DNA from 3 places in the Diaphorobacter limosus genome. Region 1 is predicted to be linked to each of the others. Evidence: riboswitches for the same ligand, from Rfam matches in the RefSeq annotation. Region 1 holds a riboswitch; each other region holds the start of a gene.
What was found. A riboswitch is a leader RNA that binds a small molecule or an ion and turns the genes downstream of it on or off. The one in region 1 is predicted to bind glycine.
Positions count from the first base shown of each region.

Region 2: another riboswitch for glycine. It lies ahead of gcvT (glycine cleavage system aminomethyltransferase GcvT); the one in region 1 lies ahead of P4826_RS03850 (D-amino acid dehydrogenase).
Region 3: another riboswitch for glycine. It lies ahead of P4826_RS00845 (D-amino acid dehydrogenase); the one in region 1 lies ahead of P4826_RS03850 (D-amino acid dehydrogenase).

Region 1 is NZ_CP136921.1:775,663-781,944, reverse strand. It holds gene P4826_RS03855 (IS5 family transposase) at 1-228, shown strand, start outside; partial or broken gene P4826_RS03850 (D-amino acid dehydrogenase) at 387-1,556, opposite strand; glycine riboswitch at 1,618-1,730, opposite strand; glycine riboswitch at 1,731-1,820, opposite strand; partial or broken gene P4826_RS03845 (amidohydrolase) at 1,831-2,744, opposite strand; gene P4826_RS03840 (AraC family transcriptional regulator) at 2,747-3,577, opposite strand; gene P4826_RS03835 (carboxymuconolactone decarboxylase family protein) at 3,685-4,224, shown strand; gene P4826_RS03830 (hypothetical protein) at 4,424-4,678, shown strand; partial or broken gene P4826_RS03825 (class II aldolase/adducin family protein) at 4,787-4,930, shown strand; gene P4826_RS03820 (DM13 domain-containing protein) at 5,464-5,955, opposite strand; gene P4826_RS03815 (haloacid dehalogenase type II) at 5,964-6,282, opposite strand, start outside.
Region 2 is NZ_CP136921.1:1,176,345-1,182,626, reverse strand. It holds gene gcvP (aminomethyl-transferring glycine dehydrogenase) at 1-514, opposite strand, end outside; gene gcvH (glycine cleavage system protein GcvH) at 634-1,008, opposite strand; gene gcvT (glycine cleavage system aminomethyltransferase GcvT) at 1,090-2,154, opposite strand; glycine riboswitch at 2,265-2,373, opposite strand; glycine riboswitch at 2,389-2,477, opposite strand; gene P4826_RS05730 (MBL fold metallo-hydrolase) at 2,571-3,623, shown strand; gene P4826_RS05725 (TRAP transporter large permease) at 3,646-5,628, opposite strand; partial or broken gene P4826_RS05720 (TRAP transporter small permease subunit) at 5,689-6,252, opposite strand.
Region 3 is NZ_CP136921.1:158,313-164,594, reverse strand. It holds gene flhC (flagellar transcriptional regulator FlhC) at 1-321, shown strand, start outside; gene P4826_RS00845 (D-amino acid dehydrogenase) at 329-1,603, opposite strand; glycine riboswitch at 1,759-1,856, opposite strand; gene P4826_RS00840 (FlgO family outer membrane protein) at 1,925-2,467, opposite strand; gene P4826_RS00835 (hypothetical protein) at 2,464-3,192, opposite strand; gene P4826_RS00830 (spherulation-specific family 4 protein) at 3,354-4,553, shown strand; gene ppc (phosphoenolpyruvate carboxylase) at 4,566-6,282, opposite strand, start outside.

The DNA.
Region 1 (6,282 bases):
GAACGCAGTGCCGTAGATGCCCTGGTCGATCAGCTCGAGCGCGTGAAGGCGCAAATCCGCGCCAAGGTGGAGCACCCGTTTCGCGTCATCAAGCGCCAGTTTGGCTACACCAAGGTGCGCTACCGAGGTCTGAAGAAAAACACCCTGCAGATCGTGACGTTGTTTGCGCTCTCGAACCTGTGGATGGCGCGCCATCAGTTGATGCAGCAGCAAGGAGCACGGGGATGAGTGCGCCCGAAAACAGGGCGCGGGCCGCCAAAAGCGGCAAAAAGCCCTGTTTCAAGGGCAAAAAGGCAGGGGAAACTGCCGAAATCAACTCAAGTTTGCACCATCTGAAAAATAGCCCAGGCGTAGCACGCCTGGGGATGGGTTGTTCAGGGCATCCATAACGTCCAACCCAAGTGCCCATGCCCGGTGTTGTAAAAAACATTGGGAGTTCTACCTTGACCCACCCGAGGCATCATGTTGGGCATCATAGGGCGCAAGCCTGCCCAAGGCACTACAGAGCGTGTGTTAACGCGGGGAAAACATTGTTCCACCCATTCAATCAATGGGCGGATGCGGTCTGCGCGAATGTCACGGTTCACGCCATTGAATTCGGCAGTGCCTGCAACGCGGAAACGGTTGAGGCCTAAGCGGCTGGTGACCAACTTGGTTTCGTCATCCAGTAAGCTCACGGTGGGGGCACCCAATTGACTTTCTTCATCGTTCAAGTTGACGGTGATGGAGTAGCCTTTGACGGGGTAGATGTTCACGCGATCGCCTAGCTGAGCTGCAAAGTCACGGCTGCCCACTCCTGCACACACCACCACGCTATCAAAGGTATGCAGGCTTGGGGTGGCGTCTTGTTGTGTCACGGTGATGACAGCTTGTTGGCCATCGCTTTGAATCGACGTCACATCTTGACCATACAGCGTGTGCACGCCGAGTCGTGATGCCGCATTTGCTAGTCCATTGGTGAATTTGTGAATGTCTCCCGTGGAATCGCTCTCAGTGAAGTAGCCACCGTAGTAGGTGCCTGCCAATGTCGGCTCGATGGCTTTCATTTCAGCTGGGGTCACGGCATAGCGAGGTAGGCCCCCCTTGGCCAGCATGACTGACACTTTGCCTGCATGGTCGAACCCTTTTTTGTCACGGTAAATGTGCAGGATGCCTTCCTTCTTCAGGTCGAAATCAATGCCTTCTTCCTGCGCCCAAGTAAACAAGTGTTTGCGGGCTGCGACTGCTAAGCGAGCTGTCTCAACCGTGTTGCGCTCGTAATGGGGCATCGCAGCAATGAACTCTGCAAACCAGGAGAGTTTGTGCCACGTAGGTGCTGGGTTGACCAGCAGCGGCGCATCACTTTTGAGCATCCACTTTAGCCCTTTGAGGATGGTGGACCAATGCGTCCAAACTTCTGCATTAGATGCAGAGAGTTGCCCTCCGTTTGCGAATGATGTTTCCATCGCAGCATAGCGATGGCGTTCAAACAAGGTAACGGAAAAGCCGCGTTTTGCCAAGGCATAAGCTGTTGTGACGCCCGTGATGCCGCCGCCAATAACTGCGATTGTTTTCATAGTGAATGAGCTTTCAAAAACGTCAAAGTGTTGAGCACCAACAAGCCCTGTGCATGGCTGGTGCACCCCCTCTGTTTAGAACCTGAGAGATTCGTGGTCCATCGTGTTCAATGCAACCACTTGCTCCTGCGGTGTGCCGGGTGACTAAGACCAGCAACTCTTCAGAGATATCAACGATTCAAACCGGTCCTTTTGCCTGAGAGTTTCCGGGGTGGTTGCTCCTTCGGCGTCGCGATTTAACGCGATCTCTCCCGATCTGAATTTCATAAAAAAACTACGCCAGAAAGCGCTCAGTCAACGCGACCCAGAACGCAGCACCCACAGGTATGTTGCGGTCTTCAAAATCGTAATTGGGGTTGTGCACCATGCAGGCCCCGTGACCTCCGTTAGTTGCATCGCCATTCCCGATGAATAGATAGCTGCCTGGCACTTTGTCGAGCATGTAGGCGAAGTCTTCACTGGCGGTGAGCGGTTCAGTTTGGAGCACCACGTTATCTGCGCCTACCAACGCCACCGCCACTTCGCGGGCTATTCCCGTCTCAATAGGGGTATTGACCAGCACCGGGTAACCGGGCAAAAACTCGACTTTTGCGGTCACGCCAAAACTTTTCGCCTGTAACTCAACGAGCTCCACAATGCGATTGCGCAACAACTCTCGCACATCCCGATCCAGCGCCCGTACGCTAAGCTTTAACGTGGCGTTTTGGGGGATGACGTTGTTGACCACACCCGACTGAAAAGAGCCGACCGTGATCACGGCCATGTGCAGTGGGGGTACGTTGCGTGAAACGATGGTTTGTAGCGCCATGACAATTGCCGAACCCGCAACGACCGGGTCAGCACTCTGGTGCGGCATGGCACCATGGCCGCCTTTACCTTCAATGTGCACCAGAATGTTTTCGCTGGACGCCATGGTTGCGCCTTCGCGCAATAACAACTGACCTGGCCGAAAGCCCGGCAGGTTGTGCATGGCAAAGATTGCGTCGCAGGGGAAGCGGTCAAACAGGCCGTCTTCAATCATCTTGCGCGCCCCCCCAAGCTTTCTTCAGCGGGCTGAAAGATCAAATTCAGCGTGCCATCAAACGTGGTGGACTTTGCAATATGTTCGGCCGCAGCCAGCAGCATTGCGGTGTGTCCGTCGTGGCCGCAGGCATGCATCAAACCCGCATGGCAACTGGCATGGGGCAGCCTCAGTCCTGATCGGTGTGCGTTTGCAGCCAGGCAAGTGGCGGCATGCCGACGCGGTGGGTGAAAGCGCGGGTAAGCGCTACAGCGCTGGCGTAACCCACCATGGGCGCAATGGACTTGAGCGGCTTGCCTCGTTTGAGCAAACCCTTGACTACTGTGATGCGCCAGGCCGTGAGGTAGTCGAGCGCGGTCAGGCCCGACACCTCTCGAAAGTGATTGGCAAAGCGTGCGCGCGACATGCCTGCGGTTTCGGCCAACGATTCCAGCGTCCATGCATGGCCGGGCCGGTCGTGCATGGACGTGACCGCTTTGGACAAACGTGGGTCGCCCAGCGCCGCCAGGATGCCGGTGGTGACCGATGAAATGTCAAGCAGGTGGCGCAGCAACAAGATGAGCAGGTATTCCATCAACAGGTCCAGCGCAGCTTGCCGACCACACTTTTCGTCAAAGGCTTCCTGGAACAACAGGTCCAACGCGGGTGAAAGACTGGACGACTGGTTCAGCGGAATCACCAGCACCTCGGGCATGGCAGAGATCAGCGCGCCTCGGGCCTCGTCGCCCAGATCGACAGACGCACACACCAGGTCAACACCGTCGGCGCTATCGGGCACCAGCCGGTGGGCAGAACTCTGCGGGAAAAACAACAAACTGGGCTCTTCAACCCTGCTGGCGCGCCCATGCCGGTCGATCACGCTCATGGTGCCCCTGCGCATCAAATGCACATGGCCCACATGAGCTTCGGCCTCAAAGGCGGAGATCTGGCACAGGTTGCCCGAATAGAACACGCGTGCGCTGGGCACCGAGCGGGCAAACAAAGGTGAAAGTCGGTCCATGGCGGCGCTTGATACTTTGGGTATGCTTTCTTGTACTTTCAGTGATTATACGTATCGCACAATTCACTGGTGCATGTCGCACAGCCATTCAAAACGAGAGTTTCACCATGACACGTATCGCACCTGTATCACTTGCCCAAGCCGACGCCACCACCCAAGCCACCCTCAACGGCGTCAAGGCCAAGCTCGGCATGGTACCCAACCTGTTTGCCACCTTCGCCCAGGCTCCAGCCGCCCTGAACGGCTACCTGGCTTTCTCCGACGCACTGAGCAAAGGCCGCTTGAGCGCCGCCCAGCGCGAGTTGATCGCATTGGCCGTGGGCCAAACCAACGCTTGCCAGTACTGCTTGTCTGCACACACCCTGATCGGTAAAGGTGCTGGTTTGTCGGAAGCAGCCATCCGCGCAGCCCGAAGCGGCACCGCCGAAGGCGAACAAGACAAGGCCTTGGTTGAGCTGGCCATCAAAATCGTCCGTCAGCGTGGCGTGTTGGCCGACAGCGATCTGGCCGATGCCGCAGCAGCGGGTGTGGACCATGGCCTGGTCATCGAAGTCACCGCCAACGTGGCCCTCAACGTGTTGACCAACTACACCAACCACATTGCCGACACCGACGTCGACTTCCCAGCCGTGCCAGTCGCCCTGTAAAGCCCAGCCTCGCTGACAAGCGGGGAACGCCAACGGCCACCTCCTGGTGGTCGTTGGCGCAGGTGGCCGTGTTGCTCCTGTTGGCACACAGATGGCCTTCACTCCTGCGGCCAAGCTCGCCCTCATTGACGGCAACAACTTCTACGTCTCCTGCGAACGCGTCTTCCAGCCCTGGCTGCAAGGCCCTGGGCATCAAGTTGTGCGCGCCTTATTCCAGCTGCGCGAGTCATCCATCTCCTCGCTCATCCCCACCATGCCCCAAGGCAAACCAGCGGGCGTGCCCTGCGTGCAACTTGACGAACAAATGCGCTGCAAAGTTTTTGGGCAACCCGAACGGCCCGCGATGTGTGGGCAACTGCAAGCGTCGGTGGAGATGTGTGGGGATGTGGCCGATGGCGGGGTGCACGCCCGGGCTTGGCTGATGCGGCTGGAGGAATTGACGCGGCCGGGGTGAGTGCGGCCTCATCGTTGGCAGCCCTTTACGCCCAGTCACCAACAAGTCATCCCCCCGCCCCGCTTGCCGCTAAGCTGAATCCCTTTTGCTGACCTGCGGAGCACAGCCATGGCGTTTGAGATTCCTTCCTTAAAAGATAGCGTTCACCCCGATGAATGGCAGCTGCGGCTGGGCTTGGCCGCGTGTTACCGGCTGGTGGCGCTGTATGGCTGGAGCGATCTGGTGTTCACCCACATCAGTGGCGTTACCCCATAACGGTAGACAATTTCTATAGTATGAGTTGGAGTGAGTAGCACTTTGTACAGATCGATTTATGCAGCTTGCTTTTGGTCATCGACCGTGTAATAAAACGTGCAATGACTGAGAAAAATTGGTCTAAATAATGAGCTAAGTTTTAACCAGAGAACCTCTGATTAACAGAAAGCCAGGCTCGTCAAAAATCCATATAAATCAATAATTTATAGGCAAAAACGATAAACGTGTAATAAACCGTGTAATAAGCCAAAAGTTACATAATGTAACTTTTCTGAGGTTTAAAGCACTTTTGATGTGTCCTATAGCATTTTACTCGGCAAATGATGAGCCAATCAAAAGGCAATCAAACTAGGAGCCAAGGGAAATCAAGGTTTGGTGCAGTAGTGAGACGAAAGTAGGGTGCATTGATCGAGTTCAATTTCGGGAGTCGAACTCAACGAAATGAGAAGCATACGAAGTGAAAACCGTGGAATTGACTGTGCGATTGCTCGCACTTCATATGCTGCTCATTAATTTCTTGTCTGATCAACTTACTTTGCTTGCCGTAAATCTGCCGAACCGATGTATTCTTTGAACTGCTTGCACCAAATTAGCACACTCGTTACGTCTTCTGGGTTTTGCGTTGGCAGGAGATAGAAAGCGGCACCATTAGGCTTTTTAAGCCGGCTAACTTCAATTTGTTGAACGCTAAATTCATCGTTGTCCTTGATGGCAGATTTGCTACTGATGTAGACATGGTAGTCAGGGCCTGGGCTGGATCTAAAGTTCTCGCTTGATTGCAAAAATAATTGATTTCCTACCTTTATGACAGACCACTCGCCAGAGGAGTTGTGGATTAAATCCTGCCCCTTTGCTGTTTTGTCAATCTGTCCTCGTTTGATGAGTTCGCCTTCGATTTTTTGGTGATCGTCAAATCGCACTCTTAGGTCTTGAGCATGACCACGAATTGCATCTAGCAGCTGTGCATTTGCATTTGGCACTGTGCAAAGAAGTATGAAACTTAAAAGTAGATGAAATTTCATAGCAATGATTACTCCGCTAGCTCCAACGAGTGAAGGACTGACTTGAGATCTGGCCCGGAATAATGCGGGCGAGGTGTCAAAGCCTCAAACGGCAAACCTTGTCGATTGACCCAGTGCGTTGTAAAGCCAAACCAAGTAGCACCTAGTGCATCCCATGCATTGCTTGATACGAACAGAATTTCATCTTTGTTTACGGGAATCGTCTGTTGCACAAGTCCATAGCTTTCGGGCGATGTCTTGAAAAGGCGTATTGAATCTACTGATATGACTTGATCTAAGACATCTTCCATGCCCGCGCTCTTGACAGCTGATGCCAGCATGTCCACG
Region 2 (6,282 bases), 400 kb from region 1:
TGTTGCCCCGGGCCTTGACGGAACGCTTGGCCAGCGTCATGGCCTCGGCGGCGGCCGTGGCTTCGTCCAGCATCGACGCGTTGGCGATGTCCATGCCCGTGAGGTCGGTGACCATGGTCTGGAAGTTGACCAGGGCCTCCATGCGGCCCTGCGAGATCTCGGCCTGGTAGGGCGTGTAGGCGGTGTACCAGGCGGGGTTTTCCAGGATGTTGCGCAGGATCACGCCCGGCGTGTGCGTGCCGTAGTAGCCCTGGCCGATGAAGCTTTTCAGCACCCGGTTCTTGCCGGCTATTGTTTTCAACTCGGCCAGCGCCTCGGCCTCGGTGCAGGGCGCGGGCAAGTCCATGCTGCTGGCGCGCGCGATGGAGCGCGGCACGATGGAGGCCACCAGCGACTGGCGCGAGGCCTCGCCAATCACGGACAGCATCAGCGCCTCGTCAGCGCTATCGATACCGATATGACGAGGCAGGAATTCGGCGTGGTTTTCCAGCGCGGAGAGGGGCAGGGCAGGCATGGGGTGGGTTCAGGTCAGATTGGCTGGTAGCCCTTGCTGGATCAGCGCGGGCAGCTCATATTTTTGGGTGATGCATTTGGCGTTGAGCGTCTGAGGGGACGCTCAACGCTCAACGCTCATCACGCGCTGGCGGCAAAGGCGTTGTAGGCCGCTTCGTCCATCAGCGCGTCCAGCTCGGCGGGGGCAGAGAGCTTGACCTTGAAGAACCAGCCGGCGTTCATGGGGTCGGAGTTGGCCAGCGAAGGATCGTCACGCAGGGCCTCGTTCACCTCGACGACCTCGCCGCTCACCGGCATGTAGACGTCGGCCGCGGCCTTCACCGACTCGACCACGCCGGCCACGTCGCCCTGGGCAAAGGTGGCGCCCACGGCGGGCAGGTCGACGAAGACCACGTCGCCCAGCGCGTCCTGCGCATGTACGGTGATGCCGACCACGGCGGCGTTGGCGTCGGCGCTGTTGACCCACTCGTGGTCTTTGGAAAACTGGATGCTCATGGCGATGCTCCGATAAAAAAAGTTGTGAGAAGGGGCAGCGCGCACTGTAGCCGCGCTGCCGGTGTAGCGAAACCGAAAAAATCAGCCGCGGTGGTAGCGCGGGGGCAGGAAGGGCGTGGGCGAGACCACCATGGCCACGGGCTTGCCGCGCACCATGGCAAACACCTCGGTGCCGGGCTGGGCGTACTCGGGCTGCACGTAGGCCAGGGCGATGGGCTGGTTCAGCGTGGGCGAGAGCAGGCCGCTGGTGACATGGCCGACATGCTGGCCGTCCAGGTTCTCCAGCACCGCCGGCTCGCGCACCGGCACGCGCTCTTTGGCGATCAGGCCGACGCGCTTCTTCGTCAGGCTGGCCGGGTTGTCGATCTGCGCCAGCACCTTGGCCGCGCCCGGAAAGCCGCCAGCGCGCTCGCCGCCGGTGCGGCGCACCTTCTGGATGGCCCAGTTCAGCGCCGCCTCGGGCGGAGTGGTGGTGCTGTCGATGTCGTTGCCGTACAGGCACAGGCCGGCCTCCAGGCGCAGCGAATTGCGCGCGCCCAGGCCAATCGGCTTCACCTCGGGCTGGGCCAGCAGGGCGCGTGCCAGGGCCTCGGTGTGGTCGCCGGGCACGGAGATTTCAAAGCCGTCCTCGCCGGTGTAGCCGCTGCGCGTGATGAACAGCTCGGCGCCATTCCAGGCGAAGCTGGCGCCGCTCATGAAGACCAGCTTTTCCACGCCCGGCACCAGGCGCGAGAGGGCCGTGACCGCCTGCGGCCCCTGCAGCGCCAGCAGGCCCTGGGTGGGCAGGGTGACGATCTGGCAGCGGTTGCCGATATGCGTCTCGATATGCGCGATGTCGGTGAGCTTGCAGGCACCGTTGACGATCAGGAACCAGGTGTCGTTTCCCTGGTTGAAGAACATCAGGTCGTCGATCACGCCGCCCTCGTCGTTGAGCAGCAGGCCGTAGCGCTGCTTGCCTTCGGCCAGGCCCTGCACGTCCACCGGCATCAGAGACTCCAGCGCCGCCGCCGCGTCGGCTCCGATAAGCTTGAGCTGGCCCATGTGCGAGACGTCGAACAGGCCGGCGGCCTGGCGCGTGTGCTGGTGTTCGGCCATCAGCCCGCTCTTGTACTGCACGGGCATGGAGTAGCCGGCAAAGGGCACCATGCGGGCGCCCAGCTCGATGTGCAGGGCGTTCAGGGGGGTGGTCAGCAGTTCGGTGTCGGACAAGGCATGTCTCCAGGGCAAATGCGGGCCATGGCGCAACGCACCATGGTGTTTGCCCTGCTGTCCTCTTTACCTGAGAGATTCACCCCGGATGGCAGGGTTTGCTCCTTCGGTGGACGCCCGAAACCGGTTGGGGCGCCTCTCTCCAGCAAGGAAACGCCCGCAGCAATCGCGGGCGTGTCGTCAGTCCTTTTGCCTGAGCGTTTTGGCTGTTGCCTGCGCCTTCGGCGGCCCCACAGGGGGCTCTCTCCTGACAGCCGGCAATTCTACCTTGCGCGACAGGCTGGGCAATGCGTCCTGGTGTTTTCCGATAAGCTGCCAGTTGGTAACAAAAATGAAGGTCGGTAGTGGCATCAATGGCTGAAGAAGTGGTGACGGACAAGAACGGCCTGGTCTACCCATGCGGCGTTGCGCCCGTGGTAGGCGACGCCAAAGAACTGGCCCCGGGCGTATGGTGGCTGCGCATGCCCATGCCGTTTGCGCTGGACCACATCAACCTGTGGGCTTTGCGTGATGGCGATGGCTGGGCGCTGGTCGATACCGGCATCTGGTCCACCGACACGGCGGGTGCCTGGCGCCAGCTGTTTGCGGGGGTGCTCGATGGGCCGGTGACGCGTGTTTTCGTCACCCACATGCACCCCGACCATATCGGCATGGCCGGCTGGCTGACGCGCAAGTTCGGCTGCCGTCTGTGGATCAGCCGCCTGGAGTACCTGAGCTGCCGCGCATTGAGTGTCGATACCGGGCGCGAGGCGCCGGATGATGCCATCCAGTTCTACCAGCGTGCCGGCTGGGGCGAGGAGGCGATCGAAACCTACCGCACCCGCTTTGGCGGCTTTGGCAAGCTGATCTATGCGCTGCCCGACAGCTACCGGCGCCTGCGCGATGGCGAGGAGATCTGTATAGGCGAGCAGCGCTGGCGCGTGGTGGTGGGCACGGGCCATTCGCCCGAGCATGCCTGCCTGTACTGCCCCGAGCTGAAGCTGTTGATCTCGGGCGACCAGGTGCTGCCCGGCATTTCGTCCAACGTCTCGGTGTTTCCGGCCGAGCCCGATGCCAACCCGTTGGCCGACTGGCTGGAGTCGCTGGAAAAGCTCGAGCGCAGCGTGGCCGACGATGTGTTGGTGCTGCCATCGCACAACCAGCCCTTCCGGGGCCTGCATCGGCGCATTGCCGCGCTGCGCGACAGCCAGCATCGGGCGCTCGACAGGCTGCGAGAGGCCTTGCGGCAACCGCAGCGCGTGGTCGATGTCTATGGCGCGCTGTTTTCCCGCCCGGTCACCGCGGACAACATGCAGATGAGCCTGGCCACGGGCGAGAGCGTGGCCCATCTCAACTACCTGGTGGCGCGTGGCGAGGCCAGGGTGAGCATCGGGCAGGAGGGCTGCGCCTGGTATCAGATGGTCTGATCACAGGCGACGGCCCCTGGCCTTACTTGTAGAGCAGCTGCGGCAGCCACAGGCCTATGGACGGCCAGGCATACAGCAGCACGATGGCCAGGATCTGTATGCCCATGAAGGGCAGCATGCCCAGGAAGATCTGGTTCAGCGTCACATACGGCGGCGCCACGCCCTTCAGATAGAACGCCGACATGGCCACGGGTGGTGACAGGAAGGCGGTCTGCAGGTTCAGCGCCACCAGCAGGCCGAAGAACAGCGGATCGACCCCGAAGTGGCTCAGCAGTGGAATGAAGATGGGCATGAAGATCACGATGATCTCCGTCCACTCCAGCGGCCAGCCGAGCAGGAAGATGACGATCTGGGACAGCACCATGAACTCGACCTTGGTGAGGTTCATGGACAGCACCCATTTCTCGATCACTTCCTGTCCGCCCAGCAGCGCAAAGGCGGCTGAAAAGATGGCCGAGCCCACGAACAGCCAGCACACCATGGCCGAGGTCTTGGCCGTCAGGTAGACCGACTCGCGCAGCACGTCCATGGTCAGCTGCCGGTAGGCCGCCGCCAGCAGAAAGCCGCCGAGCGCCCCCATGGCCGCCGCCTCGGTGGGCGTGGCCAGGCCGGAGACGATGGAGCCCAGCACCGCCAGGATGAGCATCATCAGCGGGAAGAAGGAGCTCAGCAGCATCTTGAAGATTTCAAGCCGGGCAAAGCTCAGGAACAGGTAGAACAGGGTCGTGACCGCCCCCAGCAGCGAGAACAACACCCACCACCAGGTGGGGGCCGGCTGCGTCTCGGCCTGGGCTGGGGCCTCGGCCGCTGCAGCGGCCGGCGGTTCGGCCACGGCCGCGCCATCCTGGCCCTGTGCCTGAACTTCGGGCTCGGCGCCCGGGGGCTCGGCCAGCGCGGTATCCGGCTGGTTCTCTTCGGCTTGCTCTGCGGGGGGCTCCTGGAGGCTGCCCTCTGCCGGGAGCTCTTGCAAACCTCCGTCGCCGGGCGGCTCTTGCAGGCCGGAGGCAGAGGAGCCGCTTTCGCCCAGGCCTATGGGCTGGATGTCGAACGTCTCCTCCACCTTGACCGTGGTGACGGCGTTCCAGCTGCTCACCACCAGCACCAGAAACAGCAGCCCGGGCAAGACCACCAGGGCCAGCTGGCGCAGCACATGGGCCAGTGGCACCTGGGCGTTGCGCCGGCCCTTGAGCGCGTCCAGCAGTCGCACCACGGCATGCTGGCCGGTCTGCGCGGGCAGTGCGGCGGTCAGCGCCGGCAGATCGACCTGGCGTTCGCCATCGGACAGTGGTGGCGCCCAGGTCGGCTTGATCTTGGCCACTATGACCACGTAGACCACATACAGGCCCGCCAGCACGATGCCAGGGAAGAAGGCGCCGGCGTACAGCTGCACCACCGACACCCCGGCGGTCGCGCCATACAGGATGAGCAGGACCGAAGGCGGAATCAGGATGCCCAGGCAGCCGCCGGCCGTGATGGCGCCGGCCGACAGCGGGATGCTGTAGCCGGCGCGTAGCATGGCCGGCAGCGCCAGCAGGCCCATCAGCGTGACCACGGCACCGACGATGCCGGTGGCGGTGGCAAAGATGGCGCAGGTGACCAGCGTGGCCACGGCCAGCGAGCCCGGGATGCGCGCCATCGCCAGGTGCAGGCTCTTGAACAGCTTTTCGATCAGGTTGGCGCGCTCAACCAGGTAGCCCATGAACACGAACAGCGGGATGGCAATCAGCACGTCGTTGACCATGCTCTTGTAGGCGGCCTGCACCATCAGGTCGAGCGAGCGGGTGATGTCCCGGTCGTACGCCAGCCAGGTGAAGATCATGCCCATACCCATGAGGGTGAAGGCGGTGGGAAAGCCCAGCATGATGGCCACCACCACCAGCGACAGCATCAGCAGGCCCAGGTGGCCGTTGGTGATGGTGGGTGTGCTCAGCAGCCCCCAGGCCGCGCCGCCCACCACCAGGGCCATGATGGACAGGCCGAACCACAGTTCCTTGCGCAGCTTCATGGCTTGCCCCCCCTGCTGGCCGGGTGTGGACGTGGGCTGGCTGGCTTCGTACATGGTGCCCTCGATATGCACCATCTGCTTGAGTTTTTCGACGTCCACTTCCTCCACGTCGTCTTCGCGCCTTGGCCATGCGCCCTGGCGCAGGCAGATCACACAGCGCGCAATTTCGGCCAGCCCCTGCAGCAGCAGCGCGGCGCCGGCCAGCGGAATCACGAACTTGAACGGATACAGCGGCAAGGGCTCGGCCGAGAAGGTCTGCTCGCGAATCGCCAGCGACTCCTGCGCGTAGTTCCAGCCGGCCCAGGTCATGGCCAGCACACCCGGCAGGAAGAATAGGCCGTACAAGGCCAAGTCCAGCCCGGCCTGCACGCGGGGGCTGAAAAAGCCATACAGCACGTCGCCGCGCACATGGCCGTTCTTGGCCAGGGTGTAGGCGCCGGCAAGCATGAACATGGTGCCGTAGAGCATGATTTGCACGTCCAGCACCCAGGCGTGGGGCTTGTTGAGTGCGTAGCGTGAAAAGACCTCCCAGCAGATCAGCAAGGTCAGTGGTACGCAAAGCCAGGCGGCTGCCTTGCCAATGAAGGTCGACACGGCGTCGATCCGAAGCAACAGTTTTTGCATGGTGACAGAGCCGCAGGGGCTCGCAGGCGA
Region 3 (6,282 bases), 620 kb from region 1:
CACAGCTCGCTGTTCCTGAACATCTACGAGTACCTGTCCAAGGGCGTGAGCCTGGACAGCGTGGAGCTGCTGACCAAGGCCTACCGCCTGTACAACGAGCAGGTGGCGGCCGCCGAGATCGAGCCCCTGCTGTCCTTCACGCGCGCCTGGCGCCTGATCAAGTTCGTCGATGCCGGCATGCTCACGCGCACCAAATGCTCGCAGTGCAGCGGCCAGTTCGTCACCGAGCTGTACGAGAACCGCCACTACACCTGCGGCCTGTGCAACCCGCCGGCACGCGCCGGCAAGAGCAAGAGCGCAGGTGCATTGACCCTGCACTGATAAAAGACTAGCCCTCCTGCGCCAGCGGCGCCTGGCCCACGGCCACCACGCTGGCGCTGCGCGCACGGCTTGCGGCGCACACCATGTCGGCCAGCATGTCCGCCGTCGCGGCCGACAGCGTCCAGCCCAGGTGGCCATGGCCGGTGTTGTAGAACACGTTCGGCCGGGCGCCCGGGCCCACGCGCGGCAGCATGCTCGGCGTCATGGGACGCAAGCCGGCCCAGGGTACGACCTGGCGCGTGCTGACATCCGGAAAGCACTGGTTCACCCAGTTGATCAGCGGCTGGATGCGGTCGGCGCGAATATCGCGATTGGCGCCATTGAACTCCGCGGTGCCAGCCACCCGGAACCGATCCTGTCCCAGGCGGCTGGTGACCAGCTTGGTCTCATCATCGAGCAGGCTCACGGTGGGCGCGGCCTGCTGGCTCGGTTGATCCAGAAGATTGACGGTGATGGAATAGCCCTTGACCGGGTAGATGTTGATGCGGTCACCCAGCTGCGTGGCCAGCGCACGGCTGCCAATGCCTGCACAGACGACCATGGCGTCGAAATGCCGGCGCTCCGTGACGCCGTCGCACTCGAAGTCAACGGTTGCGCCCCCGCTATTGCTGGCCACGCCCTTGACCAGCGCGCCAAACAGGCAGCGCCCACCATGGCGTTCAAACGCCGCAGCCAGGCCGGTGGTGAACTTGTGGATGTCGCCGGTGGAGTCGCTCTCGGTGAAGTAGCCACCAAAGAAATCGCCCGCCAGCGTGGGTTCGATCTGCCGCATTTCCTCGGGCGTCACGGCACGCCGCTCCAGTCCACCGGCGGCCAGCAGCCTGGAGACCTGGCCCGCATGATCAAAGCCTTTGCGATCACGGTAGATGTGCAGGATGCCCTGCTTTTTCAGATCGAACTCCACGCCCTCGGCCTCGGCCCAGGCAAACAGGTGCTGGCGCGCGGCAATCGCCATGCGTGCCGTGGCAATGGTGTTCTCTCGATATTTCGGTATGTGGGCAATGAACTCGGCAAACCACGACAGCTTGTGCCAGGTCGGGCGCGGGTTGACCAGCAGCGGCGCATCGCCGCGCAACATCCACTTCAGGCCCTTGAGGATGGTCGAGCCGTGCGTCCAGACCTCGGCATTCGAGGCAGACAGCTGGCCGCCATTGGCAAACGAGGTGTCCATCGCCGCATAGCGATGCTGCTCGAACAGGGTGACGGAAAAGCCGCGCCTGGCAAGCGCGTAGGCCGAGGTAACGCCGGTGATGCCACCGCCGATGACAGCGATTGATTTCATGAAAGCTCCAAACGTCGGAAGGGTGGAGTGCGACGGCAACATGCATGCCGCACGCCCCCTCTGTTTGGAACCTGAGAGATTCGCACCCGCGCCGCTGCGGGGTGCTTGCTCCTGCGGTGGGGAGGATGACGAATCCGCCCGCTCTTCAGAGTGTCATGAACTGGCCGGTCCTTTTGCCTGAGAGTTTCCGGGGCGGTTGCTCCTTCGGCGCCACTGGGTTGGGATGCCCAGCGGTCTCTCCCGACCAATGCGCGCGATCATAGCGCCGTTTGCAGCCGTGGCGGCCTTGCCCCATGCATCCAAGGCCTGCCGACGATCGCTTCAATATTCCCCGACCAGCAGACCGCGCACATTCCCATCCATGGGCAGCGCATAGTCATGCGCCGCCAGCACGGCATTGCCATGCGGGCTCACGAGCTTGAGGCTCACGTATACCGCCTGAGAGGCGGCCGCATAGGTTCCCACCAGCACGGCCTGGGCGGCCTGCGCCTGGCTGACCTCGCCCACCTCGCGCGAGAGCAGCAACTCACCCTGGCGTGGCCGCAGGGCCAGCGTCTCGCGCAGGCGCAGCTCGGTCACGCGCAGGCCGCGCCGGGCCAGGCGGCCGGCCAGCTGCTCGGAGATCAAACGCCCCAGGCGCGAGGATTCGCCCAGCCGATCGAGTTGCACCACGGTGGACACGAGCACGGGCTGCTCGGCATTCAGCGCCACCTGCTCCAGCAAGGCATCGGCAGCCCCATGATTGCTGGCCACCAGGTCAACCGGCGCCACTGCGGACCGGTCGCCGTAGTAATACTGCGCGCAACCCTGCAACGCGCAGGCGCATGCCAGCACAGCGGCAGCCAGGGCCGCACGGCGTTTCATGGCGCCACCACCTTCCAGGTGCGCAGCGGCGCAGGCGCCGGCGGCGGCAGCTCGGGCTGGTAGAGCGCCGCATCCGCACGTTCGATGTAGTACATGTCTGCCGACCCCGCCAGATAGCGATCCTGGGTCTTGAGGGTGGTGGTGATGAGCACCTCGGTGCGCGTGGGGCCGCCCGCCGCGGCGCCCTGGGTGTGGCGCTGGGCCAGATCCATGGCCAGACCCGCCCCCAGGCCGATGGCGGTGGCCACGCCTGGCAGCAAGACACGATCGGAGTAATGCGTTTCCCAATCACGCCACACACCTACGCCGCTGCCCAGCAGAGTCCAGGGCGTTGGAATAGGCAGGTTGCTTGGAACCCCTGCCTGGTGCTGCACCAATTGCGTCTGAACCTCCAGCTCCAGCGCCGACGGCCCGGTGGACAGTGCCACCCCCTTATTGAGCAGGCGCACCCGCAGAAGCTTAAGAAAGCCCTGGTTGAAACTGGAGTTGTCGGCTACCGTGACATGGATGGGCTGTCCACCCTCGGGCCAGGCGGCCGTCTTCTCTGCCACGCGTGCGGCCACGTCGTCGGCCAGCACATCCCAATGATGCACGGCACGCGCTTTCTTCTGCCCGGTGGCCGGGTAGTTGTCGGCGCGCGGGACGTCCAGGTTGCTGCAACCGGCCAGCAGAGTCGCCGCCAGCACAGCCGCATGAACCGAGGCGCGGTGGATGGATGAAAACATGATCCCGATGATAGGGATGGAGTCCCGGGGCAATCGACACAACAACGCCGGGTTTCCCGTTCAAAGCGGCGGTTTCGATGCCTCAAGCACTATTAGCATGCGGTCACAACAGCAACATGAATGCAACACCGCGGGAATCCACCTTCCTCCTCATGACCACCATGCACACCACATCGCACATCGCGTCTCTGCTGGCCTTGACTGCCGCCTTGGCGGGCTGCGGCGGCGGGACGGAGAAATCCACCGCCCCAACCACGCCAGCACCCCCACCGCCGTCGGGCATCGTCAGCTTGAGCTTCATCACCAACGCCCAAGCGAACGTTTTCGACAGGGGCACATTGAGCAGCGCACTGAACGTCCAGGCAGGCCTCGATGGCAGCAACGCCAACAACCTCACGGTTACGTTCACGACCACCGCCGGCAGCGTCAGCCCGGTGCAGGTCGCCACGAACAGCAGCGGGCTGGCAGCCACGTCGCTCAGCATCCCCACCGCGACGCCCACAGGCGCCGTGCGCATCACGGCCACGGCCGCGGCCAACAACACCGCCGCCGCCACCTTTGCCGGCTATGTGCGCGCCGTGCCCAACAGGCTGGAACTGCTGGTGCCCGCCTACTTCAGCGCCGGCTCCAATGCGGCAGCCTGGACGGCACTCACCGACGGCGCCACCAGCTACCCCGATGTGGCGATGAATGTCATCGTGAAGCCGGACAACGCCAGCAACGGCACCATGACCGCCGCCATCACCAAGGCCGACGACAAGCTCATCACGGCCATCACCGCGCTCAAGACCGCGCAACCCCGCGCCAAGGTGTTTGGCTACGTGGCCACCGGCGGCGGTGCCAATGCGGCGATTTCAAGCACCGACGTCTCCGTCACCATCGACAGGTACATCGCCCTCTACCCCGGGCAACTTGACGGCATTTTTCTGGACGGCATGGCCACCGATGACAGCCGCAGGGCCTTTTTCCAGGGCATCTACGCCTACGCCAATGACAAGGGGCTGAAGGTCATCGGTAACCCCGGCGCCTACCCGGCCCCCAGCTATGCCGGCCTGGCCGACATGTTGGTGACCTACACCGGGCCCGCCACCAGCTACCAAGGCGCCGACCCCCAGCCCGCCAACACCTGGGTCTACGACAGGCAGAACACCGCCCAGGGCATGCTCGTGCATACCGCCAGCACCTGTTCCGAAATGCAGAAGCTGGTGACCGACGCCAACCGGCCGCGCATGAACACGGGCCTGGTGTACGTCACCGACCAGGCCATCGGCAGCCCCTGGTCTGCCCTGCCCAGCTATTGGAAGAACCTGCTGGGCACCGTGGACGCAACCAACAAGGGCCTTGCGCGGCCGGTTTGCTGATGGTGCGCAAGCTCACCCGGTATTGCGCAACCCCGCCGCAATGCCGTTGATGCAGATGTGGATGCCCGTCTGCACCCGCTCGTCGCCCTGGCCGGTGCGCCAGCGGCGTATCAGCTCGACCTGCAGGTGGTGCAGCGGGTCGATGTACGGAAAGCGGTGGCGTATCGAGCGTGCCAGCGCCGTGTTGGCCGCCAGGCGCTGCTTTTCGCCGGTGATGCGGGTCAGTGCCTCGGCCGTGCGCTGCCATTCCTGCTCTATGGCCGCGAACACCTTCTTGCGCAGGCGCGCGTCGGGCACCAGCTCGCTGTAGCGCGAAGCCAGCGCCAGGTCGCTCTTGGCCAGCACCATGTCCATGTTGGACAGCAACGTGCGAAAGAACGGCCACTGCCGGTACATCTTCTGCAGCAGTGCCAGCTGCGCCTTCGGCTCCTTGTCCGGCTCGTTCATGAAGGCCTGCACCGCCGCGCCAAAGCCGAACCAGCCCGGCAGCGTCAGGCGGCACTGGCCCCAGCTGAAGCCCCAGGGGATGGCGCGCAAGTCCTCAATTTTCTGGTTGGCCTTGCGCGACGCGGGACGCGAGCCGATGTTGAGCTGGGCGATCTCGCGTATCGGCGTGGAGTTGAAGAAATAGTCGGTGAAGCCGGGCGTCTCATACACCAGCGCGCGATACGCCGCCATGCTGGCCTGCGACAACTGTCCGGCCGCCTCCAGGAAGGCCTTGGTGGCCGGTTTGGTGGGCTGCAGCAGCGTGGCCTCCAGCGTGGCGGCGACCAGGGTCTCGAGGTTGCGCCGGCCGATTTCAGGGTTGGCGTATTTGCTGGCAATCACCTCGCCCTGCTCCGTCAGCCGGATCTGGCCGCGCACGGTGCCCGGCGGCTGCGCCAGGATGGCCTGGTAGCTGGGGCCGCCGCCGCGGCCCACGGTGCCGCCACGGCCGTGGAACATGCGCAGGCGTATCGGCGCACCGGCCTGGCCGGCGTTCAGCTCGTCGAACAGCGCCACCAGCGCGATCTCGGCGCGGTACAGCTCCCAGTTGCTGGTGAAGATGCCGCCGTCCTTGTTGCTGTCGCTGTAGCCCAGCATGATGTCCTGCTCGCCGCCGCCCGCGCGCACCAGCTGCGCGATGCCCGGCAGTTGGTAGAACTCGCGCATGATGGGCGCGGCATTGCGCAGATCTTCTATGGTCTCAAACAGCGGCACGACGATCAGGTCGGCGCGCGCGCCGGCATCCAGCTGGCCCTGCATCAGGCCCACCTCTTTTTGCAAAAGCAGCACCTCCAGCAGGTCGCTCACGGTCTCGGTGTGGCTGATAATGTAATGACGGATCGCGTCGGCACCATAGCGCTCGCGCATCTGCCGCGCGGTCTCGAAGATGGCGATCTCACTTGTCGCCAGCTCGGAATATTGCGCGCCCACCACGCGCAGCGGCCGCGCATCGCACAGCAGCGTCATCAGCAGCGCACGGCGCTCGGCCTCGGGCAGGGCGGCATAGTCGGCATGCACGCGCGCCTTGGCCAGCAGCTCGGCCACCACCTTCTCGTGCTGATCCGAGCTTTGGCGCAAGTCCACCGTTGCCAGGTGAAAGCCGAACACCTCCACGGCACGCATCAGGGGGTGCAGGCGCTCGGCCGTGAGCACCGCGCCGCGGTGCGATTGCAGCGAGGCCTCGATGACGCGCAGATCGGCCAAAAACTCCGCTGCGCTGGCATAGGGGTTTTGCGGTGCCACG